DNA from 2 places in the Rhizobium sp. N324 genome. Region 1 is predicted to be linked to the other one. Evidence: predicted binding sites of a transcription regulator. Region 1 holds the regulator's gene; the other holds the start of a gene.

The links. Region 1 encodes HrcA, which represses chaperone genes, less so after heat shock. Its sites were predicted from a motif close to GTTAGCACTCNCNNNNNGNGAGTGCTAAC; they were not measured.
Region 2: the regulator HrcA is predicted to act here: its motif matches at 3,618-3,646, upstream of groES (co-chaperone GroES).

The regions. Positions count from the first base shown of each region.
Region 1 covers NZ_CP013630.1:409,522-415,297, forward strand. The annotation lists gene AMK05_RS01990 (VOC family protein) at 1-327, opposite strand, end outside; gene rph (ribonuclease PH) at 324-1,043, opposite strand; gene hrcA (heat-inducible transcriptional repressor HrcA) at 1,171-2,259, shown strand; gene grpE (nucleotide exchange factor GrpE) at 2,371-3,003, shown strand; gene AMK05_RS02010 (nucleoside hydrolase) at 3,047-3,991, opposite strand; gene AMK05_RS02015 (Hsp20 family protein) at 4,228-4,653, shown strand; gene AMK05_RS02020 (DUF1150 family protein) at 4,701-4,958, shown strand; gene trmB (tRNA (guanine(46)-N(7))-methyltransferase TrmB) at 5,307-5,776, opposite strand, start outside.
Region 2 covers NZ_CP013630.1:950,243-956,018, forward strand. The annotation lists gene AMK05_RS04530 (glutathione binding-like protein) at 1-308, shown strand, start outside; gene AMK05_RS04535 (hypothetical protein) at 489-935, opposite strand; gene groL (chaperonin GroEL) at 1,552-3,192, opposite strand; gene groES (co-chaperone GroES) at 3,264-3,560, opposite strand; gene AMK05_RS04555 (TIGR01459 family HAD-type hydrolase) at 3,846-4,694, shown strand; gene AMK05_RS04560 (bifunctional riboflavin kinase/FAD synthetase) at 4,726-5,709, shown strand.

The sequences.
Region 1 (5,776 bases):
ATGCACCTCGGATTCGATCGCCACACGGGCCGCTTTCAGTCGTTCGGCCATCGCATCGATGTTGCGACCGGAGACCCTGAAGCAGGCATGGCCCGCTCCGGTCGTGCCATGCGGCGGCACCTGCAGCGCGTCGGGCGCCGGTGGTTTGACCGTTTCCTCGGGATTGAAGATCAGCAGAACGCCGGGGCCGCAGCGGAAGAAGACATGCCGGTTGGCGGCGCGGGTGATCTTTTCGAGTCCGAGAACGTTCTCGTAGAACGCCTCGGCCTCATCGAGATCGCGCGCATAGAGCGCCGTTTCCAACATGCCTTCCAGCATGGGGTTCATCCCGCAATTGCCTGTTTCTGCAGGGCGACGAGTTCGCCGATGCCGTTCTTGGCAAGACCCATCAGCGAGGTGAATTCCTCTTCGCTAAACGGCGTGCCTTCGGCCGTGCCCTGGATCTCGACGATCCCGCCGGTGCCGGTCATGACGAAGTTGGCGTCGGTCTCGGCCGAGGAATCCTCGAGGTAATCGAGATCGATCACCGGCTGGCTGGCGAAGACGCCACAGGAAATGGCGGCGACATGATCCTTCAGGACCCGGTCGACCTTGATCATGTTGCGGCTTTCCATCCATTTCAGGCAGTCGTAAAGCGCAATCCAGCCGCCGGTGATCGAGGCTGTCCGCGTGCCGCCATCGGCCTGGATGACGTCGCAATCAAGGGTGATCTGGCGTTCGCCGAGCGCCTGCAGATCGACGACGGCGCGCAGCGACCGGCCGATCAGCCGCTGGATCTCCTGCGTGCGGCCGCCCTGCTTGCCGGCCGCCGCCTCACGCTTCATGCGCTCGCCGGTCGCCCGCGGCAGCATGCCGTATTCGGCCGTGACCCAGCCCTTGCCGGTATTGCGCAGCCATGGCGGCGTCTTTTCTTCGAGGCTGGCCGTGCAGAGCACATGCGTATCGCCGAATTTCACCAGGCAGGAGCCTTCCGCATGCTTGGAAAAATTGCGCTCGAATGAGACCTTGCGCATCTGGTCGATTTTTCTGCCTGAAGGCCGCATTCTTATCTCCTGGGGTTTGTTGACCGCTTCTACGATTGGCGGCGCCCATTTGCAAATTCCCTTTTGCCACGGCTGCGAGTTTGACTTACTTTTCGGGAAGTATCATCAGCGCGGGTTCGTAAGCTTCATGGGCATCAGGTCGACATCGGTTTCGGATGCCGTTGCTGCGCTGGACGAGCGCTCCAGGGAGATTTTTCGCCGCATCGTCGAAGGCTATCTGGAGAGTGGCGAGCCGCTCGGTTCGCGCAACCTGTCCCGCCTGCTGCCGATGTCGCTGTCGCCGGCCTCGGTGCGCAACGTCATGAGCGATCTCGAAGATCTCGGCCTCATCTATTCGCCGCATATCAGCGCCGGCCGGCTGCCGACCCAGATCGGCCTGCGCTTCTTCGTCGATGCCTTCATGCAGGTCGGCGATCTCTCCGCCGAGGACCGCGCCAGCATCGACCGTCAGGTGCGGGCCGAAAGCGGCGGCAATCCGGTGGAATCGATGATGAACGAGGCGAGCCGCATGCTGTCGGGCATTTCGCGCGGCGCCGGCCTGGTCATCACCTCGAAAAGCGATCCGGTGCTCAAACATGTCGAGTTCATCCGGCTGGAGCCGACAAAGGCGCTGGCCGTGCTCGTCGGCGATCACGATCAGGTGGAAAACCGCATCATTGAGCTGCCGGCGGGCGTCACCTCCTCGCAGCTGGCCGAGGCGGCGAATTTTCTCAACGCCCACATGTCCGGCCAGACCCTGCCGGAGCTGCGCAAACAATTGAGCCAGCTGAAGGATAACGTCCGTCACGAGCTCGACGCCCTGTCGCGTGATCTCGTCGAGCGCGGCATCGCCGTCTGGGCCGGCAGCCCTGATGAGGGCAAGCCGGCGCAGCTGATCATCCGCGGCCGCGCCAACCTGCTTGAAGGCCTTGCCGGCGCCGAGGATCTCGACCGGCTGCGGCTGCTGTTCGACGATCTCGAAAAGAAGGACAGCCTGATCGAGATCCTCAATCTGGCCGAAACCGGCTCGGGCGTGCGCATTTTCATCGGCTCGGAAAACAAGCTCTTCTCGCTGTCCGGCTCGTCGCTGATCGTCGCGCCCTATCGTGACGATGACGATCGGATCGTCGGCGCCGTCGGCGTCATCGGCCCGACGCGGCTCAATTATTCCCGCATCGTGCCGATGGTTGATTACACGGCCCAGCTCGTCTCCCGGCTTTCGCGCAATCCGCTTTGACGCCACTTTGAGGAAGACCGCGGAATTTTCGCTTCTTTGTCACGCAGACTTGATTTTTTCCGGTCAAACCTCGATATCGGGCGCATCTGAAGACACCCACCGGAGACCGTCATGACCGATGACACGACGAAAAACGGACCTGACGCAACTGCGGCCGATGCCGCAGCCGACGCTGCCGCCTACGTCGAGAACGATATCGCGCAGGAAGAGGCCCCCCAGCCTGATGCACTCGAGCTTCTGAAAGCCGAAAACGGCGAGCTGCGCGATCGCTATCTGCGCCTTGCCGCCGAAATGGACAATCTGCGCCGCCGCACCGAGCGTGAGGTCAAGGACGCCAAGTCCTATTCCGTCGCCGGTTTCGCGCGTGACATGCTGGCCGTCTCGGACAATCTGCGCCGGGCGCTGGATGCCATCCCGCCGGAGGTCAAGGACGCGGCCGATGCCGGCCTGACCACCCTGATCGAGGGCGTGGAGATGACTGAGCGTGCCATGCTCTCGGCGCTCGAGCGCCACGGCGTTCGCAAGCTGGAGCCGGTCGGCCAGAAGTTCGACCCGAATTTCCATCAGGCGATGTTCGAGGTGCCGAACCCCGAGGTGCCGAACAACACCGTCGTCCAGGTCGTGCAGGCAGGCTTTTCCATCGGCGAGCGCGTGTTGCGCCCGGCCATGGTCGGCGTCGCCAAGGGCGGCCCGAAGGCGGCCGAAGCCGAAAGCAATTCCGTCTTCGACGAGAAGGACGCCTGAAGTTGTTTTCCTTCTCTTGTGTGAGAGAAGGAAAACCAAAAGATCAGATGCGGGCGACGCGTTCGATCAGAAGATCGAAGAAACCGTCCGCATCGACATGACGCATCACCTTCGCATTGCGCTTTCGATCCGTCACATGCCACCAGTCGACCACCGTCATGCCGATGGTGAGTTCGGATTGGACCTCGATCGCGACATTGCAGTCCCGGCCCTGGAAAAGCTCCGGCTTCAAGAGGTAAGCGATCACGGTCGGGTCATGCAGCGGCCCGCCGTCGGAGCCGTATTTCTCGATATCGAAGCGCTCGAAGAATTCCAGCATCTCGACCATCGCCTTTGCCGGCGCCGTGCCGATCTCGGCCATGCGCTTCACCCGGTCCTTGCGGGTCAGCAATTGGTGCGTCACGTCGAGCGGCATCATCACGATCGGCACGCCTGAGCGGAAGACGATATCGGCGGCCTCGGGGTCGACATAGATATTGAATTCGGCCGCCGGCGTGATGTTGCCGCCCTCGAAGAAGCCGCCGCCCATCATCACCAGTTCGCGGATGCGCGGGGCGATGTCGGGCGCCTTCTGCAAGGCCAAGCCGATATTGGTGAGAGGCCCGAGCGTGCAGAGCGTCACGGTGCCTTCGCCCTCACGCCGCAGCGCCTCGATGATGAAGTCGACGGCATGGCCGGGCTGCAGCGCCATCGTCGGCTCGCTGAGTTCAGGACCGTCGAGGCCGGTCTTGCCGTGCACATGTTCGGCGGTCACCAGCTTGCGGGCGATCGGCGCGTCGGCGCCGGCAAAAACCTTGGTCTCCGTCCGGCCGCAGAGTTCGCAGACGATGCGCGCATTGCGGCTGGTCAGCGCCAACGGCACATTGCCGGCGACGGTGGTGATCCCCAGCACATCGAGCTCGTCGGGGCTGCCGAAGGCCAGCATGATGGCGGCCGCGTCGTCCTGACCGGGATCCGTGTCGATGATGATCTTTCTTGCGCCTGCCATCCAATGCACCGTTTTCTTCATTTCTCGTCGCAAATCGGCACATTGCGCGCCGGCACGTGTTGATGCGAGGCAGCAGGCGCTTTGTCAAGCAGCCCCGGCCGTCACCTTGAAATTGCGGGTGGCGCCGAGACGTCGCCTGCGTCTTGCAGCGCCGGGGTGCTGTCCCCATATTAGCGGCATCCGGATGCTGCCCTTAAGGTCCGGGATGGTCGCTTGCATCAAGGACTTGAAAAGAGATGAGCCGCATTACCCCTTTTGCCAGCCCGTTGCTTCTGGGCTTCGATGCCATGGAAAAGACGCTGGAGCGCATTTCCAAGGCAAGCGACGGATATCCGCCCTACAATATCGAACGCATCGGCGCCGACAGCGGCGCGCCGGAACGTCTGCGCATCACGCTCGCTGTCGCCGGCTTCGCCGAGGAGGAACTGGATGTTTCCATCGAGGAGAACCAGCTTCTGATTCGCGGCCGTCAGGTCGAGCAGGGGGAACGGGACTATCTCTATCGCGGCATCGCCGCCCGTCAGTTCCAGCGCACCTTTGTTCTTGCCGACGGCATGCAGGTGCTCGGCGCCGGTCTGAAGAACGGTCTGCTCTCCGTCGATCTAATTCGCCCGGAGCCGGCGCGCATGGTCAAGAAAATTAACATTTCGGTCTCACAGTAGCACAACGGTTTGTCGAACCGTTGGTCCCTTCTTCCGGAGGAACAGGAATGTTGATGAAAGAAGCCACGTCTCACTTGACCAAATCCGAGCTTGCCCACATCGGCAGCGGCGAGGTCGCCTATATCAGAAAAATGCGCACCGAAGAGGTCGCCAAATGCTTCCCCGAGGCGCCGGATATCGATCCGAACGTCGATCTCTGGGCACTGTTCGGCGCCGACGGAACACCGATTCTTCTGACGGACAACCGCTCCAGCACCTTCTTCAAGGCTGCCGAAGACGAACTTAAGACGGTCAGCCTGCACTGACCGTCAAGATAGTGCCTGGCGCGTTGTGCCGCTCTTGCGGTGCACTATCGCTTATTCGATTTCGCTGCGGAGGCTGCGTGAGGATAGGCTAATCGTCGTTCGTGCTGTGCCGTGTGGCCCCCTCATCCAACCCTTCGGGCCACCTTCTCCCCGCTGGGGAGAAGAGGAGGCAAGGCGCGCAGACACTGCCCAACCGAACTCTCCGCTTAAAGGCGCTCCGTCCAATTGGGGCGATAGCGAAGCGGCAATCTCCCTCTTCTCCCCAGCGGGGAGAAGGTGGCCCGCAGGGTCGGATGAGGGGGCCACACGGCACGCCCGTCACTATTGCCCTTTAGCCGCCGTTGAAACTCAGATCTTCCTGAACGTCAGATAGGCCGAAGACCGGCCCTCGCGTCGGGCCTTGGCCTCGTAGCGTGTGCTCGGCCAGCCCTCATAAGGCGTCAGCCAATCCGAGGCATTGTCGGCCATCCAGTCGAAGCCGCCATGGTCGCGGCATTTGAGCAGCGTCCAGTTGACATAGGTATCGATGTCGGAGGCGAAGCAGAACAGGCCGCCGGGCTTCAGCACGCGATGAAAGCGGTCGAGATTGGTCTTCGAGACGAAGCGCCGTTTCCAGTGCTTCCGCTTCGGCCAGGGGTCGGGATAGAGCAGGTCGATCTGGTCGAGCGAGGCGTCCGGCAGCCAGTCGAGCAATTGGGTCGCGTCGTCATTATAGACGCGGATATTGCGCGCGCCCGTCTCGCCGACGCGCGACAGCAGCTTCTGCATGGAATTGACGAAGGGTTCGACGCCGATAAAGCCGGTGGACGGTCTTTCCA
Region 2 (5,776 bases), 540 kb from region 1:
ATTTCTATAAATTCGCCGCCGACAAGGTCGCCAACAATTCCTATCCGGTGGAGCGCTATCGCGATGAGTCCAAGCGGCTGCTCGGCGTGCTCGAAGGCCGGCTGAAGGGCCGGCAGTGGATCATGGGCGATCAGTATACGATCGCCGACATCACTACCTTCACCTGGGTCCGCGGCGCCGACATCTTCTATGGTGGCCGCGAGGTTCTGGACTATGCGAGTTTCCCCGCCGTTTCGGATTGGCTGCAACGCTGCATCGCCCGCCCGGCCAGCGCCAGGGGGCTCAATATCCCGGTCAAGCCGGAATAGCTGACGGCCAGAGATCGCCGCCTGCCCCTCATCCGCCTGCCGGCACCTTCTCCCCGCACGCGGGGCGAAGGGGATATGCCGCTACCTCACCGTCAGCCATTTACCTCGCGCAGGGCACGTCCCCTCTCCCCGTAAAACGGGGAGAGGGTTAGGGTGAGGGGCAGACGTTCCCTACCGCCTCTATTGCCGGTTGGCAATCTGCCTCGCACCTTCGAGCTTGAAGCGCGGAAAGACGAAGACGCCAGCCATGCTGCCGCTGTATTTCTCCTCGAGTCCGTTTGACTCGCCCATGCAGAATAGCGGCTGGCGCAGGCCGTTCGGCATGATGATCGTCGTCGAAAAGCAGAAGGAGGAGCAGTGTGTTGCTGCCTGTTCGAACAGTTCCAGCACGTGACTGCGATCTCCGGAATCGTAGCATCGGATCAGGTTCAGCAGTCCGCATTCCTCTGCGGAGAGGCCGTGCAGCATGGCGCTCCATTTGCCGAGACGAAGCACGCCGCTCGCCAGATCTCCGGCCCAGCTTTCGGAAACGGAAAACTGCGCCAGCATCTCGTGCTGTTGATTGTTGTCGTTCATCGAACCGGGCAGCAACGGCACGGCTGCATTGGCTTTGGCAATCTTAAACACAGGCGTTCCCTCGTTCGCATGCGGCTCCTCCGCCGCACGCTCGGCAAACACTAGAGACAGGCTTATGCAGCAGCGGTCATAATGCCCGCACCCATACCAGCGATCATTGCCACGGCTATCCGAGCCTCCAAACCGGAGCCCTTCGACACCGACTATTCTGGCATCGCCTTCCCGCGCTCGTCTGACAGCGAAAATGATCGCCGGGCGCGCTTCAATTGCAGCGCGGATTTATAGGAACTTTTGCACAAACGGCAACGGCTTTTTAAGGGGCGTTCGGATCGCGATCCTTTTGCCGGAGATGTTAGCAGCCCCGCGCTGCTTGGTGAGAATGGAGGCCGGGAGTTCAATTTTAGGCGCCTTTCCCCCGTTTCGCCTCACTTGGCGGGAGATAAATCCCCGCAAGCTGACGATTGCCCGCATGTTGCATGGAGAGAAAAACAAACAGCGGCGCAAGCCTCGCGAAAGCTTGGCCGGTCGGCACATACGATGCGCGGCACAAAATAGCGCGCAACGGATCGAATCGTTTCGAGCAAAGCTTGCGGCAAAAAGAAAAGGGCGACCCGAGGGCCGCCCTTCCTGTTCCGAATGCCGGAATGTGTGAAAGGCCTATGGCCTATCACATCATGTCCATTCCGCCCATGCCGCCCATGCCGCCAGGCATGCCGGCAGGGGCATCCTTCTTTGGCAGTTCGGCGATCATGGCTTCGGTGGTGATCAGCAGCGATGCGACAGAAGCAGCGTTCTGCAGCGCGGTACGAACGACCTTGAGCGGGTCGACGATGCCCATGGAGATCATGTCGCCGAATTCAGACGTCTGGGCGTTGTAGCCGAAGTTGTCTTCATTCTTGTCGAGGACCTTGCCGACAACGATCGAGGCTTCGTCGCCTGCGTTTTCAGCGATCTGGCGAACGAGGGCCTGCAGGGCGCGGCGAACGATGTTGATGCCGGCTTCCTGGTCGTCGTTTGCACCCTTGACGGTGATCTTCGTGGAGGAGCGCAGGAGAGCGATACCGCCGCCGGGGACGATGCCTTCCTGAACGGCAGCGCGCGTCGCGTTGAGTGCGTCGTCGATGCGGTCCTTCTTTTCCTTCACTTCGACTTCCGTCGAGCCGCCGACGCGGATGACGGCAACGCCGCCGGCGAGCTTGGCAAGACGTTCCTGCAGCTTCTCGCGGTCGTAGTCGGAGGTGGTTTCTTCGATCTGGGCCTTGATCTGGGCAACACGGCCTTCGATGTCGGACTTGGCGCCCGAACCGTCGACGATCGTGGTGTTTTCCTTGGAGATCGAAACCTTCTTCGCACGGCCGAGCATGTCGAGCGTGACGGATTCCAGCTTGATGCCGAGGTCTTCGGAGATCACGGTGCCGCCGGTCAGGATGGCGATGTCTTCGAGCATGGCCTTGCGGCGATCGCCGAAGCCCGGAGCCTTGACGGCAGCGATCTTGAGGCCGCCGCGCAGCTTGTTGACGACGAGGGTCGCAAGAGCTTCGCCTTCGACGTCTTCAGCGATGATGAGGAGCGGCTTGCCGGTCTGAACGACGGCTTCGAGAACCGGGAGCATCGACTGCAGGTTCGAGAGCTTCTTCTCGTGAAGGAGAATGAAGACGTCTTCGAGGTCGGCGACCATCTTTTCCGGGTTGGTCACGAAGTAGGGGCTGAGGTAGCCGCGGTCGAACTGCATGCCTTCGACGACTTCGAGTTCGGTTTCGGCGGTCTTGGCTTCTTCAACCGTGATGACGCCTTCGTTGCCGACCTTCTGCATGGCTTCGGCAATGTCGAGACCGACCTGCTTGTCGCCGTTTGCGGAGATCGTGCCGACCTGTGCAACTTCTTCCGAGGTGGAGATCTTCTTGGCCTTGGCCTGGAGATCCTTTACGACGTCGGCCACAGCGAGGTCGATACCGCGCTTCAGGTCCATCGGGTTCATGCCGGCTGCAACGGCCTTGTTGCCTTCGCGAACGATCGCCTGGGCAAGAACGGTTGCAGTCGTGGTGCCGTCGCCGGCGATGTCGTTGGTCTTCGAAGCAACTTCGCGGACCATCTGGGCGCCCATGTTTTCGAACTTGTCTTCGAGTTCGATTTCCTTGGCGACGGAAACGCCGTCCTTGGTGATGCGCGGAGCGCCGAAGGACTTGTCGATGATGACGTTACGGCCCTTCGGGCCGAGCGTTACCTTGACTGCATCGGCGAGAATGTCGACGCCACGCAGCATCTTTTCGCGCGCGGTGCGACCAAACTTGATTTCTTTAGATGCCATGATTGAAACTCCTCAATTCGAGTGTCCGGGTTCTGGGACCCGTCGGCTACGTCGGAAAGGCCAGCGGCTGATCAGCCGATGATGCCCATAATGTCGGCTTCCTTCATGATCAGAAGGTCTTCGCCGTCGATCTTGACTTCGGTGCCGGACCACTTGCCGAACAGGATGCGGTCGCCAGCCTTGACGTCGAGTGCGACGACCTTGCCGGACTCGTCACGAGCGCCGGAACCGACGGCGACGATTTCGCCTTCCTGCGGCTTTTCCTTGGCGGTATCGGGAATGATGATGCCACCCTTGGTCTTGGCTTCGGACTCAACGCGGCGAACAACGACGCGGTCGTGAAGGGGGCGGAAGTTGGTGCTTGCCATTGTCTAATCCCTCGATCGAATGACATTCGCGGACCGGAGCGGCCCACATGGATAGATGTTAGCACTCCCTTGCGGTGAGTGCTAGCGACGAGCATTTAGGGATGGCTCCAAGAGGAGTCAATGAGAGCCATCACGAATTTTTGTGCCGGAATTGTGAAGAGGCCGGAGAATTGCGGAGATTGCCGCCGAAACCCGGCGCGCTGGGCCGGCCGCGAAGAAAATGCCTTGCCATCGCCTTGCGCCTTTGCAATGTCACCGGTGACTGAAGCAAATCGGGAAATCGGAATGGCCAGGCGGATAGAAAACTTCTCGGAGATAACAGGTCATTATGACGTGGTGCTCTGCGATGTCTGGGGCGTCGTTCACAACGGCGTCGATCCGTTTCCGAAGGCCGCCGCTGCCCTTCAGACTGCCCGCGAGAGCGGCGTCGCCGTCGTCCTCATCACCAATTCGCCGCGCCTTTCCTGGCAGGTGGTCGAGCAACTGCGCCAGATCGGCGTTCCCGACGGCGCTTATGACCGGATCGTCACCTCGGGCGACGTCACCCGCCGGCTGATCGCCGAAGGGCCGAAGACGGTGTTTCTGCTCGGCCCCGAGCGCGACAAGGCGCTTCTCGAAGGCATCGGCGTCGAGCGCCGGCCGGCTGAGGAAGCGCAATCGCTCGTCTGCACCGGCTTTTTCGACGATGAGACCGAGAAGCCGGAAGATTACACCGACATGCTTCTGGAATTCAAAGCCCGCCAGGTGCCGATGATCTGTGCCAATCCCGACCTTGTCGTCGAGCGCGGCCACCGCATCATTCCCTGCGCCGGCGCCATGGCCGCCTATTACGAGCAGCTGGGCGGCAGCACCCGCATCGCCGGCAAACCGCACCGGCCGATCTATGAGGCGACGCTGGCCGCGGCCCGCGAGCTTCGCGGCGATTTCCCGGTCGAGCGCGTGCTGGCAATCGGCGACGGCATGCCGACAGATGTGCGCGGCGCCTTGAATTACGGCCTCGACCTTCTCTACATCAGCGGCGGTATCCACGCCAAGGAATACACCTTGAACGGCGAGACCGACGAGGCGATCCTCAACGCCTATCTCGATCGGGAAAAAGCCGCGCCGAAGTGGTGGATGCCCCGCCTTGCATGAAGACACGCCTCGCATAAAGAGAAGCCAGCCGATGACCGTCTTCCACCGCAATGAAACCCGGGAACCCTTGCCCGCCCACCTTAAGGGCGGCGTCATCGCCATCGGCAATTTCGACGGCGTGCACCGGGGCCACCAGTCTGTGCTCAGCCGCGCGCTGGAAATCTCCAGGGCGCGCGGCATTCCCGCTCTGGTGCTGACCTTCGAGCCGCATCCGCGCACGGTCTTCCGGCCTGAGGCGCCGGTCTTCCGTCTGACGCCGGCGCCGCTGAAGGCCCGCATCCTGGAAACGCTCGGTTTCAGCGCCGTCATCGAATATCCGTTCGACTACGAGTTCTCGCAGCGCTCGGCTGATGATTTCATCCATTCGATCCTCAAGGATTGGCTCGGCGCCTCCGAGGTCGTCACCGGCTTCGACTTCCATTTCGGCCGCGGCCGCGAGGGTGGTCCGGCCTTCCTGATGAATGCCGGCCAGACCTATGGCTTCGGCGTCACCCTGATCGATGCCTTCCGCGACGAAAACGCCGATGTCGTCTCTTCGAGCCATATCCGCGCGCTGCTGAAAGAAGGTAGCGTCAGCGAAGTCGCCGGCATGCTCGGCTACCACTACACGGTCGAGGCCGAGGTGATCGACGGCGAAAAGCTCGGCCGGCAGCTCGGTTTTCCCACCGCCAACATGCGCCTGCCGCCGGAGGTGGAACTTGCCGCCGGCATCTACGCCGTCCGCTTCCGCCGCCAGGACGGCACGCTGCACGACGCCGTCGCGAGCTACGGCCGCCGTCCGACGGTGACGGAAAACGGCGCGCCGCTGCTCGAAACCTATCTTTTCGACTTCAGCGGCGATCTCTACGGCCAGCGCTGCGCCGTCTCCTTCTTCGGCTATATCAGACCCGAGCTGAAATTCGACGGCCTCGATCCGCTGGTTGCCCAGATCAAGCGCGACGAGGAGGAGGCAAGGGCGCTGCTATCGGGTGTGACGCCGCTGGGCGAACTCGACCGGAAGCTTTGTTTTTCCTGAAGTTGAGAGTCTGGCTGCAGTCGGGAGGGCAGTGATTCCGGCCATCGGCGCCGATTGCGAGCCCACG